Regions from separate parts of the Bradyrhizobium sp. WSM471 genome, predicted to be linked through region 3. Evidence: predicted binding sites of a transcription regulator. Region 3 holds the regulator's gene; each other region holds the start of a gene.
What was found. Region 3 encodes LexA, which represses DNA repair genes until DNA is damaged. Its sites were predicted from a motif close to TGTTCNNNNTGTGTTCNG; they were not measured.
Positions count from the first base shown of each region.

Region 1 (3,302 bases), 2.3 Mb from region 3:
GGCCGAGCGGCATTTCCAGCTCCGGCAGGATCGTCTTGAGTTCGCCCTGCAGCGTGTAAGGAGGATTGACGATCAAGAGCCCGCTGGACGTGAGGGCTGCGCCGTCGGCTTGCGGCGCCACGCTGAATTCGAGGCGCAGGCATTTTCCTGGCGGTTTTGCTGCGGCTGCGAGCCGCGCCACTGATTGCACCAGCGTGTCGGTGGCGCGCCGGCTCTTGGCGGGATACCAGATTACATAGATACCGGTCGGCCATTTCGCGAAAGCCGCCGAGAAGGCCTCGCCGAGCTTTTCGAACTCGTCCTTGGCCTCGAACGGCGGGTCGATCAGCACGAGCCCACGCCGTTCCTTCGGCGGCACGAAAGCCGGCAGCGCCATCCAGCCGTCGAGGTCGACCACGCGGGCCTGTTCGTCGCGGCGCAGCACGCCGATCAGCGCCTTGCGCGCCTTCGGCTCGAGCTCGCAGAGCAAGAGGCGGTCCTGCGGCCTGAGCAGGCCGCGCGCGATCAGCGGCGAGCCCGGATAGGCCTTGAGCTCGCCTTTCGGATTGAAGGCGCGGACGATGTCGAGATAGGGCTTGGTCAGCGCCATGGCGTCGTTCGACAGCCGCGCCTGCATCAGCCGCGCAATGCCCGTCAGCCACTCGCCGCCGCGGCGCGCCTCGTCGCTTTCGAGATCGTAGAGGCCGGCGCCGGCATGGGTGTCGATGACGCGGAACGCGCCCGGCTTGTCCTGGAGATAGGTGATGATGCGCGCCAGCACGATGTGCTTGATGACATCGGCGAAGCTGCCGGCATGGAAGGCGTGGCGGTAATTCATGCAAGAGCACTACGCCACGTGACGGCCTGAGCAAAGAGGCACGACGCCCGGGCTACCCGCCCCGGATCGGCGGCATCGTCACCTGGTCGCGGCGGCAGGCGCGGCGGTCGATCTCCTCGCAGGCGCGGAATTGCAGGTCCTTGCTGAGGCAGATGCGGACTTCCGATAGTCGCGTCCGGTTGCAGGTGATCGAGACAGCGGCATTGCTGAGGCCCGGATTCGCCTTGATGAAGGCTTCCTCCACCTCCGCCGGCGCCACCGTCTTGGCCTGCGACAAATCGAGATATTCGGCCGGAATCTTGATCGCGGCGCGCGCCTTCCGGATCGTCTCGAAATAGCTGCGGTCGGCGAGCCCCGAGCAGGTGCCGTGCTTGTCCCACTCGTTGAAGATCAGCCCCGGCGCCGGCATCAAATCGAGCATGGAGGAAACGATGCTGCGGTTCAGCCGCGGCGACGGCCGCTGGCAATATTCCGGGAAACCGTTCTCATATTGCGGCCACAGACCATGGACCACGAAAGCGTAGGGCCGTCCGCTGCACTGGATCTGCGAGCGGCCGCCGCGCTCCGCCGCCTCTTCGCAGAAGGAGGGCGACCACGACAGCGACAGCACATAAAAATCGAATTCGCCGGGCGTGTTCTGCCGCTTGTCCTGGGCCTTGGCGCCACCGGCCAATACAGCCAGCCCGGCCGCAAGCGTCAGCGAGATCATCAGGCGGGAGAACGAATGCAATCTGGAATGAAACATGGCGACGCCCCTCAACTAGACTGTGCAGACGAGCCTAGCAGGCGATAGGAACATTTCAAGAACAAAATGCGGGCGACCGTCGGTCGGCCGCCTGATCGGTCCGGATCAGAGCAATTATTGCTTGGCGGCGCGGCAGGCCGGGTTGTAGGCCCAGTTGCGGTCGAGCCCGACCACGCACCATTCGACGCCCTGGCCGTAGCCGGCGAAGCCGCCATCCTCGACGATCGAGAAATGCACCTTGCGCAGCTTGCCATCGGTGAGCATGGCTTCGCCGGTGCAATAGCGGCGGGGAATATTGTCGGACGCCCAGGGCCGGAACGCAGTCTCGTGAACCGCGGAGAAGCCGGTGATCTTCAACGAGGAATTCCAGAACGAGCTTTCCTTCTCCCAGAACTGGGTGGCGATCGTCGGCAGCGCCCTGTCGCATTCGGAGACGTTGCCGTCATAGCGCGGCCCGCTCAGCCAGAAATTCAGCTCCAGCGGATTGGCGGCCCTGGCCTCGCCGAGCGACAGCGCCCCGAACAGAAGGCCGAGCACGGCGGCAAAGCGGAGCGATTTCAGGAAGGTCGAGGCGCGCATGGGCAATCCAGACAGCATGATCTGCGAGGGTCGGACGGTGCCGCGAAGGCCGGGGGAGGTCAAGTGCAGCGCGGCAACACTTGCCGACGAGTTGACCGCAATGCTGCGTTAGAGGGGTCTTCCGTTCTTTCCACCGCCGCGCCGGCACCGTAAACTGCCGCCAACCAATCGGAGTGACGGGAATGCGAATCATTGCGGCCGCGGGCCTACTTGCCCTGGGTATGTTGGCGAGCCAGTCGGCGCGCGCCGATCTCCTTCCGGTGCCTCCGTTCAAGGGCAACGACACCGGCGGCATCATCGCCTATTCAATGGCAACCCAGGTCGATGCGCGGCAGGTCGCGGTCGATCACTGTGCGCGCTATGGCAAGGTCGCCAAATTCCTGGCGATGCAGGCCTATGAGGGCGGCTACATCTCGTTCTCCTGCCGCTGGGTGCCCTATGGCGCCGCCGACCAGCCGATCCGCACGCTCTACTGAGGCGCTTTCGCAACGCCGCTATCTCGCAGCCGGGAGCTTCCCACATGACGCGCAAACTCGCTTTGCTCGGCTCCGCCCTTTGCCTCGTCTTGTCGGCAGGCAGCGCCCGGGCTGACGACCTGCCGGTGCGCAAGGCGGGCCTGTGGGAATTGAAGATGATCAGGACCGGCACGCCGGTGCCCGAGATGACCATGCAGCACTGCACCGACGAGACCGTCGACAAGGAGATGAACAACAACGTCTCCCCGATGGCCAAGCAGATCTGCGCCAAGCAGGACATCAAGAAGACCGCAACCGGCTATGTCAGCGATTCCGAATGCAATGTCGCCGGCATCAGCACGACCTCGCATGCTGAGATCACCGGCGATTTCAATTCGGCCTATACGGTGAAGACGTCGTCGCACGCGCAAGGCGGCGCCGCCGGCACGGCAGGCCGCGACACGAGCATGCAGCTCGAAGCGAAATGGCTGGGGGCCTGCAAGCCGGACCAGAAGCCCGGCGATATCGTGATGCCCGGCGGCTTCAAGATGAACGTACGCGACATGGACAAGCTCAAGGCGCTGTTGCCGAAATAGGGTGAGATCGTAGCCCGGATGGAGCGAAGCGAAATCCGGGACCGGTGCGTCGATCGCGAAGAAGGAATCCCGGATTGCGCTTCGCTCCATCCGGGCTACATCAGCTACAC
Region 1 is NZ_CM001442.1:6,990,838-6,994,139, reverse strand. It holds gene BRA471DRAFT_RS31900 (23S rRNA (adenine(2030)-N(6))-methyltransferase RlmJ) at 1-817, opposite strand, end outside; gene BRA471DRAFT_RS31895 (ribonuclease T2) at 870-1,562, opposite strand; gene BRA471DRAFT_RS31890 (hypothetical protein) at 1,677-2,141, opposite strand; gene BRA471DRAFT_RS31885 (hypothetical protein) at 2,324-2,617, shown strand; gene BRA471DRAFT_RS31880 (DUF3617 family protein) at 2,662-3,192, shown strand; gene BRA471DRAFT_RS31875 (ATP-binding protein) at 3,297-3,302, opposite strand, start outside.
Region 1: a site for LexA is predicted at 1,609-1,626, ahead of BRA471DRAFT_RS31895 (ribonuclease T2). Genes of this name have one in related genera too.

Region 2 (3,302 bases), 100 kb from region 3:
CTGGCTCTCGCCGCCGGACAGCGTGCCGGAGGAGCGGGACAGCGTGAGATAGTTGAGGCCGACGTCGAGCAGGAAGGTGAGGCGCTCGCGGATCTCCTTGAGGATGCGGCCGGCGATCTCGTTCTGCTGGGTGTTCAGCGCCTCCGGCACGGTCTCGAACCACGCGCCGGCGCCCTTCACCGACATCTCGGAGATGTCGCCGATATGCTTGCCGCCGATCTTGACGCAGAGCGCCTCGGGCTTGAGCCGAAAGCCGTGGCACGCCTCGCAGGGCACGTCGTGGAAATACTTCGCCAGCTCCTCGCGCGCCCACTCGCTCTCGGTCTCGCGATAGCGGCGGTTGATGTTGGTGATGACGCCCTCGAACGGCTTCTTGGTGTCGTAGGAACGGACGCCATCCTCGTAGGAGAACTTGATCTCGTCCTCGCCGGAACCATGGAGAATCGCGTTCTGCGTCTTCTTGGGCAGATCCTTCCACTTGGTGGTCAGCGTGAACTTGTAGTGCTTGCCGAGCGCAGTCAGCGTCTGGATGTAATAGGGCGACGAGGATTTGGCCCAGGGCGCGATCGCGCCCTTGCCGATGGCGAGCTCCTTGTCGGGGATGACGAGGTCTTCGTCGACATGCTGCTCGACGCCGAGGCCGCCGCAGGCAGGGCAGGCGCCATAGGGATTGTTGAACGAGAACAGCCGGGGCTCGATCTCGGGGATGGTGAAACCGGACACCGGGCAGGCGAACTTTTCCGAGAACAGCATGCGCTCGGGTCCGCTCTTGTCGTGGATCTTTGCGGTCTTCTTTTTCTCTTCCGCGGGGGCTGCTGCAGCCGGCGCATCGGCGAATTCGATGACGGCAAGACCCTCGGCGAGCTTCAGCGCGGTCTCGAAGCTTTCGGCGAGGCGCTGACCGATGTCGGGGCGCACGACGATGCGGTCGACGACGACGTCGATGTCGTGCGGGAATTTCTTGTCTAGCGTCGGCGCTTCGGCGAGCTCGTGGAAGGCGCCGTCGATCTTGACGCGCTGAAAGCCCTTCTTGAGCCATTCGGCGAGCTCTTTGCGGTACTCGCCCTTGCGGCCGCGCACGACGGGCGCGAGCAGATAGAGCCGCGAGCCCTCGGGGAGCGCCAGCACGCGGTCGACCATCTGCGAGACGGTCTGGCTCTCGATCGGCAGGCCGGTGGCGGGCGAATAGGGCACGCCGACACGCGCCCACAGCAGGCGCATATAGTCGTAGATTTCGGTGACGGTGCCGACGGTGGAGCGCGGGTTCTTCGACGTCGTCTTCTGCTCGATCGAGATCGCCGGCGACAGGCCGTCGATCTGGTCGACGTCGGGCTTCTGCATCATCTCCAGGAACTGGCGGGCATAGGCCGACAGCGATTCGACGTAGCGGCGCTGGCCCTCGGCGTAGATGGTGTCGAACGCGAGCGAGGATTTGCCGGAGCCTGACAGCCCCGTGAACACCACCAGCTTGTCGCGGGGAATCTCGACGTCGACGTTCTTGAGGTTGTGCTCGCGCGCGCCACGGATCGTAATTGCGCGCAGGTGTGCTCCCGCGTTCTGTTGTTGGCGCTTCGCCTTGATCACTTCATCCATCCTGGTGGTCCTCAAGGAATCCAAAAGCGCGCGATCGCGCCAACGTAATAGGCGCGCTTCGCCCGGAACCGGGATCGGCGCCGATGGGTATGTGAGCGAACGTAGGAAGAACGGGGGCGGATTTCCAGTGGCGTTTGCGAATCGTCAACGGATTGTTGGCGCGCTGGCGGCATCTGGCAGGAGCGCGGCAGTCGAAACTCGAGGCGACGTGCCCGTCAAACAAAAAGGCCGGCGCAAGGCCGGCCTTTCGTAACGTGGATGCGTTGGAGCTAGGTACTGAACTCAGTACTTCGCGACCACCGGGCCCCCGAAGTGATAGTTCACGCCGACCTGCACGGTGTGGAGGTTGAGCGTTCCGGTCGGAATGGCGCCTCCGAAGTAGGTCTCGCCGCCGAGGCTGCGATAGAGGTATTCGCCCTTGACCGACCACTGCGGAGCGAAGAACGCCTCGACGCCCGCGCCGACGGTCCAGCCCGAGTGGAACTTGCTGTCGGAGACCGAGAGACCGCCCAGGGTGGCGGTGAGCTTGTTGTCGATCCAGGCGTAACCACCGGTGCCGTAGAACAGCACGTTGTTGACGGCCCAGCCGATGCGGCCGCGCACGGTGCCCATCGCGTCAGTCTTGGAGCTCAGCGAGGCGGGGATGCCACCGACGCCCGCAACGAAAACCGTACCAGCGGCCGAAGCGCTGACGTCTGCCCAGGCGCCATCGGCCTCGACGCCGAACACGACGTTGCCGGTCTGCCAGTTATAGCCGGCGGTGCCGCCGACGAAGCCGCCCTTCATCTTCGGGTCGGTCGAGGAATTTTCCCAAGCACCACCACCGACGATACCGAGGTAGAAGCCGGTCCAGTTGTAGACCGAAGCCATGGCCACCGGAGCCTTGGTGTAGGGGCGCGCCGCCAGATCAGCGGCCGAAGCCGGGGCAGCGAGAGCGAACAAACAGGCCGAAGCCAACCAAACCTTTTTCATTTTCAACTAATCCCAGTCCCAGTTTCTGATTGTGCCTTCCACGATCGGGAAGGGCATCGGACGCGGTGGTCCAACTGATGTCTCCATACACCAGTGAAGCCGCAAGTTGTGTCACTCAAAAGTCACACCATGTTTGAAACGTAATGGTTGTTGACTGACTATTCCGAGCTGGGAAGCACAGCAAAAAAGGCCGGCACAGGGCCGGCCTTTGATCTCAATGATATCAGAGGGATATCAGTACTTCGCGACGAGCGAGCCGCCCCAGTTGAAGTGATAGTTCACGCCCACCTTGATGGTGTGAACGGTGTCGGTCCATTCGGAGCGGTTGGTGACCACTGGAGAGTATTGGATCGTGCTCCTGCCGAAATCGATGTAGTTATACTCGACCTTGGCTGACCAGTTCGGAGCGAACATGTATTCAGCGCCTGCACCGACGGTCCAACCCCAGCGCCAGTCGTTCTGGACGAAGACGTTTCCGGGAACGCCGTCGTAGCGGTGCTGGATGTCACCGACCGCGGCACCGCCGCTGACGAACCAGAGCGCGGGGCCGGTCGAGTAGCCGAGACGGCCCTTGATGTCGCCGAAGCCACGAATCTTCGTGAAGTAGGTGTCGCCGAGGCCGGCGTTAATCTCGGCCGAACGGCCGCTGATGTCGGCCCAGTGATAGTCGCCTTCGATGCCGAACACGGCCGGACCGGACTGCCAATTGTAGCCGAACACCCCGCCGACGAAGCCGC
Region 2 is NZ_CM001442.1:4,563,463-4,566,764, reverse strand. It holds gene uvrA (excinuclease ABC subunit UvrA) at 1-1,593, opposite strand, end outside; gene BRA471DRAFT_RS20345 (outer membrane protein) at 1,876-2,565, opposite strand; gene BRA471DRAFT_RS20340 (outer membrane protein) at 2,800-3,302, opposite strand, start outside.
Region 2: a site for LexA is predicted at 1,689-1,706, ahead of uvrA (excinuclease ABC subunit UvrA). Genes of this name have one in related genera too.

Region 3 (3,302 bases):
AGCCGTCTCACCGAGCGCGACCTCGCGCTCGCCGCCGGGATGAACCATCCGCACCTTGCCGTTTTCAGGCGACCGAAGGTCGCGATTCTCGCCACTGGCGACGAGCTGGTGATGCCGGGCACCACGCCCGGCCACGGCCAGATCGTCTATTCCAACGGCTACGCCCTGCACGCGCTCGCCCGCAGCGAGGGCGCCGAGACCATCGACCTCGGGATTGCCGCCGACACGCTGGAGGCGACCACCGCCGGCATCCGCCGCGCCCGCGAGAGCGGCGCCGACATCCTGATCACGACCGGCGGCGCATCGGTCGGCGACCACGATCTGGTCCAGCAGGCGCTGCGGGACGAAGGCATCGCGATGGCGTTCTGGAAGATCGCGATGCGGCCAGGCAAGCCGATGATGCACGGACGACTCGGCGCAATGGGTGTGATCGGCCTGCCGGGCAATCCCGTGTCGTCCTACGTGTGCGCTTTCCTGTTCATGGTGCCGCTGATTCGCGCCCTGTCGGGCCGTTCGGTGATTCACCATCGCCGTGAACGCGCCGTGCTCGGCCGCGACGTCGGCGCCAACGACCAGCGCGAGGACTATCTGCGGGCGCATCTGGAGGAGCGTGACGATGGCACACGCGTCGTTCTTCCCGTCAATCATCAGGACTCTTCGCTGCTTGCGAATCTCGCTGCAGCGCAGGTACTTCTCGTGCGCGCACCATTCGCGCCGAAGGCCGAAGCCGGCACGGCTTGCGAAGTGTTGCGGCTCCCCGTCTGAGCGCCCCCGCAACGCGCGTTCCGCGAAGTTCGCCCTGTTCACGGTAAATTAAGCAGTTGCGGAACATGTATCGAACATATAGTGTCCGTTCATGATTTGTTTCGAGCATGTAGCGGCTTATGGCCGAATTCTGCGTCTCGGAATCGGACGACATCAACCGGGGGACTTTGGTCGAGATGTTAACGCGCAAACAATACGAGCTTCTGCGGTTCATCAGTGAACGTCTGAAGGAAAGCGGCGTGCCGCCCTCCTTCGACGAGATGAAGGATGCGCTCGACCTGCGCTCGAAGTCGGGCATCCATCGCCTGATCACGGCGCTCGAGGAACGTGGCTTCATCCGACGCCTGCCCAACCGCGCCCGTGCGATTGAAGTCATCAAGCTGCCGGAGCTCCAGGCGGCCGCCGGCAGCCGCCGCGGCTTCACCCCGAGCGTCATCGAGGGCAATCTCGGCAAGGTGCGTGCGGGCTCCAGCCTGCCCGCGGACGAGGGCGAACGCCCCGTCGCGGTGCCGGTGATGGGCCGCATCGCGGCCGGCACGCCGATCGAGGCATTGCAGACCCGCAGCCATACCATCAGCGTACCGCCTGACATGCTCGGCTCGGGTGAGCATTACGCGCTCGAAGTACGCGGTGATTCCATGGTCGAGGCCGGCATCCTCGACGGCGACATGGCGCTGATCCAGCGCAACGAGAGCGCTGATACCGGCGACATCGTGGTGGCGCTGATCGACGACGAGGAAGCGACGCTGAAGCGCTTCCGCCGTCGCGGCGCCTCGATCGCGCTCGAGCCCGCCAACGCAGCCTATGAGGTCCGCATCCTGCCGCCCAACCGGGTGAAGATTCAGGGCAAGCTGATCGGGCTTTACCGGAAGTACTGATACCGGAAATGCTTCATACCGGAAGTGCTTGGCGCCTCGCGCGCTTCCGATCTGCAGCGCCGGTCAGAGATTGGATCGGATGATCGTCCGCTCCGGCTGGATAGTCGTTCTGGTTCTGCACAGACTATCCGGCCCCTCCTCCGGCGCTGGCTCCTCGCGACGCCGACGAAGCGGTACCGCTTCAAACAGCACCGCTTCGCGGCTCGAGCGTTCGAGGAAACAGCGACCAGCGGTCAAGTTCGACCGTTGCAGCCAAGCCGGCAATATTCGCGCATGCGCCTCCCGAATGCATCGCAAGGGGCTTTGTTCCTATTGAATTCGGGAAAGATAATGTGATCGCGGCCTGCAGAAACCAGCCGCAGATTTGCCCACAACCAAGCAGAGCGTTCGTGCTTCAACTCTGATAGAGGCCTGCGCCTCGATTGAGAGACGCGGGTTGCTATCCCAGCATGAGGAGCACCCGATGTGTGACTACAGCCTGCATGCCGTCGCGTCGCGCCCCGCCGAAGTCGGCGAGACGATCGTCACGACAAGCTTCCGCGGCACCTCGACGCGCGGCTTCGCCTCCGCAGCCGATCCGTCTGTTGCCGTCTGCCTGCTGCCGGGAACGGAGCTCGCCTTCGCCGACGACGTCCGCTACGACAATCGCTGGATCTGGACGCGCACCATCAATTCCCGCGTGGGCAAGTTCGGCAAGATCGATCCGCACGTTCCCGACCGCCATCATGACGCGATCGAATTCCCCGACGGCAAATACGTGCTGGTGACGCAGCTCGTCGAAGGCCAGCGAGCGACCGTGCTGCAACTGCCGGTGACTCAGTCGGTCACCGAGCGCGAGAACAAGGCGCAAATCATCGCCGACAGGCAGCCGACCGTCACGCACCTGCCGATCGGCTGACACAGCCGCCCTCCGGCTACGAGGTCGGAGGTCAGGATTGAATCGCCATCGCCGGCCGTGGCCGGCGAGAAGGTGTGGTTTGCGCCCGGCGAATCCGAGCGGATGCGCCAACCCACTGCATTGCTCCGCACCATCAGATCAATCGTCGGCCTGCAAGTCGGTCTCCGCCGGCGTTGCGTCCTTGATGCGGGGCGCGGTCGCCTTCGGCGCAAGGCTGCCGTCGAAATCACCCTCACCGGCGCCGGCCGGCAACCAGGGGCGGCTCGTGCCTCTCGCCCTTACCGTCTGAACCACAAAACCGTCACCACGCCGCGTCAGCGCCAGCGCGCTCTGGCTGGCGAGTCGCTGCCGATCGACCACCATCGCCGCGCAATCGGGCGGCGTGGGACGTGTCGTCACCACCAGCGCGGCCCGACTGCAATCGTCCGCGAGAGCGTCGACGCGCAGTGCCAGCGCGACCAGCCTCCCGTCGGCCAGTGGCGTCACGCAGCCGGATTCGTCACAGGACACGCCATCGGCCAGCGAGGCTCTGCCGGCATCGCGCGGATCGGCGTCGGCAGCGAGCCATTCCTTGAGCAGAAAGCTGTCCTTGTTGGTCCTGATCAGGTGCAGATATCCGTCCCTGCCCCGCACCGCGACGCTCGCGCCATCCCCGGCAATCAGGATGTCGGGCTGCCGCGCCGACAGTCCCCAGAGGATCGCTGCCAGCAGCACCAGGGCGCCGGACCAGCGCAGCGGCGTGCGCAACAAGCCCAGCACGA
Region 3 is NZ_CM001442.1:4,665,847-4,669,148, forward strand. It holds gene glp (gephyrin-like molybdotransferase Glp) at 1-765, shown strand, start outside; gene lexA (transcriptional repressor LexA) at 942-1,643, shown strand; gene BRA471DRAFT_RS20800 (hypothetical protein) at 2,107-2,541, shown strand; gene BRA471DRAFT_RS20805 (ComEC/Rec2 family competence protein) at 2,680-3,302, opposite strand, start outside.

Region 4 (3,302 bases), 780 kb from region 3:
TTCACTTCCATCACTGAGAACATGCTGGAGGGCATAATATTCCAGCGAAAGCCAAATCTGTCGGTAAGTCCCGGATAGCCCACGGCTATCTCGCAAGCGCACGCACTTCCGAAACATTCGAAATCGGATGTCGAAAGACGCCGGCCGCGCGCGGCGGCGCGAGACCTCATGCCCGTGGTTCTCCGACCAAGAACAGAGTTCCTGGGATGGGTAAGGGCGCCTTCCGGAACGCGGCGGCATGTGGCTTGCTTGGCCCGATGACGGTCAGCAACATGGGCGCGTCATGCTGGGCATTCCCCGCCGCTATTCTCATTTCGTGTTCGGAATCATCCAGTCCGGATTGACCTCGCTGGTCGCCGCGGGCATCGCCAGCCTTCCCTTGGGGAACGCGCTGGACTTCCTCGCGCACTGGCTGGCGTCGTGGCTGATCGCATGGGCGGCGATGCTGCCGATCGTGCTGCTCGCGGCGCCGGCGATCCGCGCCTTCTCGCTGCGCCTGACGCGGGAGGAGGGCGGTTCGCAAACCGGCCGGCCGGCATGAAAATCCGCAAGAAAATAAGCATGAAAAAACCCCGCTTGGGAGAGCCAAGCGGGGAGAAGGTTATTGGAGGCTGAGGTGCTGGGCTGCAACACCATAGCCGGACGACCCTAGCCGGCGCAGCTTACGACAGCCTGACAAGGCCCGACGGCGGCAGCGAAAGCCAGAGCTCGGGGGCCGCACACTGGCCCCGCACCGGTCCCAATTTCGACATCCGTTCGCACAACTCAGGACACAACGGCAGGCGAGATTTCGCAGCGACGGTGCTGCCATGGGGGAAACGTGGCGTGCCGGCAACGGGGTGGCATCATGGACAACGTAGAGCGGTCATTCGCCGCCGCGACGGCGGCTGGCTTCGTCGTGCTGGTGATCGGGATCGGGTTGCTGGTTCTGCTGTAGGCGGTGTTGGCTGCGGGAGACGGCTCGGGGTGAAAGGCCCATGCGCGCCTTTCAAAAACACGAAAACAACCCCATGCACAGTAGCCCGCCTGAAAATTCAACCATGAAATCAATGGCTTACTGGTAGTATTTAGATACCTCATCGGCTCGGACTCACCTCCATGGCCATCCGAATCTCGATCCCCGTGCCGATTCCCTGAGATCAACGGGGCGGCCGTTCCGGCACCGTCGCCGGCGCGTTGCCGCTGGCGACCACCGCCACGCCTGACGCGTCGGCCGGCTGGCCTCGGCTCCGCCGCCTTCGTCCCGGCGGCTAATGAACCTTGATCGCGTCCAGCGGCAAATGGAGTTCGGCGGCACGCTCTTCGCGGTCCTTCTTGCGGAACTCGTTTTCCTTGCGCTCGAACTTGCTCATCTCCTCCCGCGCCGCTTCCAGCAGCGGATTGCGCCGGGCCGTATCGTGATGCGTGTTGTTCGTCATGACTGAGGTCCCCAGAGTTGCGGTCCCGTCCAAGAGAAGACCGCAGACCGCGAAAGGTTCGGTGCCGCAGGATTACGGAATTCTGACGGCGCGCAGCTCATCCGTCTTTGATGCGTGTCAGGCAAGACCAAAATCGCAAAAGAACATATTGCGAACCTAGAACAAATGGGGTACATTGGTTTTATCGCCGCGCCGCCTCGCCAATCGTTTGTCCCTCACGCGAATCCTCGTCATAAGGAGCACGACCCGATGTCCACCACTGCCCTGCGTATCGTCGAAGGATCCTCCATGGACAAGAGTAAAGCTCTGGCCGCCGCACTCTCCCAGATCGAGCGGCAGTTCGGCAAGGGCTCGGTGATGAAGCTCGGCAAGAACGACCGCTCGATGGATGTCGAGGCGGTGTCCTCGGGGTCGCTCGGGCTCGATATCGCGCTCGGGATCGGCGGCCTGCCGAAGGGGCGCGTCGTGGAGATCTACGGGCCGGAATCCTCGGGCAAGACCACGCTGGCGCTGCACACGGTGGCGGAAGGGCAGAAGAAGGGCGGCATCTGCGCCTTCATCGACGCCGAGCACGCGCTCGACCCGGTCTATGCACGCAAGCTGGGCGTCAATATCGACGAGCTCCTGATCTCGCAGCCGGACACCGGCGAGCAGGCGCTGGAAATCTGCGACACGCTGGTGCGCTCCGGCGCGGTCGACGTGCTGGTGATCGATTCGGTCGCGGCCCTGGTGCCGAAGGCCGAGCTCGAGGGTGAGATGGGCGATGCGCTGCCGGGTCTGCAGGCCCGCCTGATGAGCCAGGCGCTGCGCAAGCTGACGGCGTCCATCAACAAGTCCAATACCATGGTGATCTTCATCAACCAGATCCGCATGAAGATCGGTGTGATGTACGGCTCGCCGGAAACCACCACCGGCGGCAACGCGCTGAAATTCTATGCCTCGGTCCGCCTCGACATCCGCCGCATCGGCGCGATCAAGGAGCGCGACGAAGTGGTCGGCAACACCACGCGCGTCAAGGTCGTCAAGAACAAGCTGGCGCCGCCGTTCAAGCAGGTCGAATTCGACATCATGTACGGCGAGGGCGTCTCCAAGATGGGCGAGATCCTCGATCTCGGCGTCAAGGCCGGCATCGTCGAGAAATCCGGCGCCTGGTTCTCCTATGACAGCCAGCGTCTTGGCCAGGGCCGCGAGAATTCGAAAGCGTTCCTGAAGGCCAACCCCGACATCACCGCCAAGATCGAGACCTCGATCCGCCAGAACTCCGGCCTGATCGCCGAGCAGATTCTCGCCGGCAGCCCCGAGCGTGACGCCGACGGCGAGGAGCCGGGGGACGAGTAAGCTTCAACAGTAAAGTTTTTCGCGAGGAGCGGGCGCTGAGGACGTTGAGTTGCCGACGTCTTCGGCGCCTGTTTCGTTTGGGATTGGTCGTGCTCGGGGGGCGCGATGAAGCGGTTGCCCGCGAAGACGACATGTGGCGCCACAACCGGATCTATCGCTGGTGGGGTGGCACGGAGCTGACCAACGAACGGCTGTGGCGATGGGATCGCGAAAGCCGATTGCTGGTTGCGCCTTAGATAAATAAAATCGTGTGCCGCAGGCTGTAGGATGGGTAGAGCGAAGCGAAACCCATCCTACGCAGCGTCTTACTCCGCCGCTTCCGCATAATCGCTTACCGGCGGGCACGAGCACACCAGGTTGCGGTCGCCATAGACGTTGTCGACGCGCCCGACCGGGGACCAGTATTTGTCGGTGCGCGAGGTGCCCGCGGGGAAGCAGCCCTCGGCGCGGGTGTAGGCGCGCTTCCAATCGTCGTCCGCGATGTCGTGCACGGTGTGGGGGGCGTTGCGCAGCGGGGACGCCTCGATCTTGAAGCGGCCAGCCTCG
Region 4 is NZ_CM001442.1:5,446,741-5,450,042, reverse strand. It holds gene BRA471DRAFT_RS24730 (DUF2798 domain-containing protein) at 284-541, shown strand; gene BRA471DRAFT_RS37610 (hypothetical protein) at 1,251-1,418, opposite strand; gene recA (recombinase RecA) at 1,668-2,756, shown strand; gene gcvP (aminomethyl-transferring glycine dehydrogenase) at 3,062-3,302, opposite strand, start outside.
Region 4: a site for LexA is predicted at 1,558-1,575, ahead of recA (recombinase RecA). Genes of this name have one in related genera too.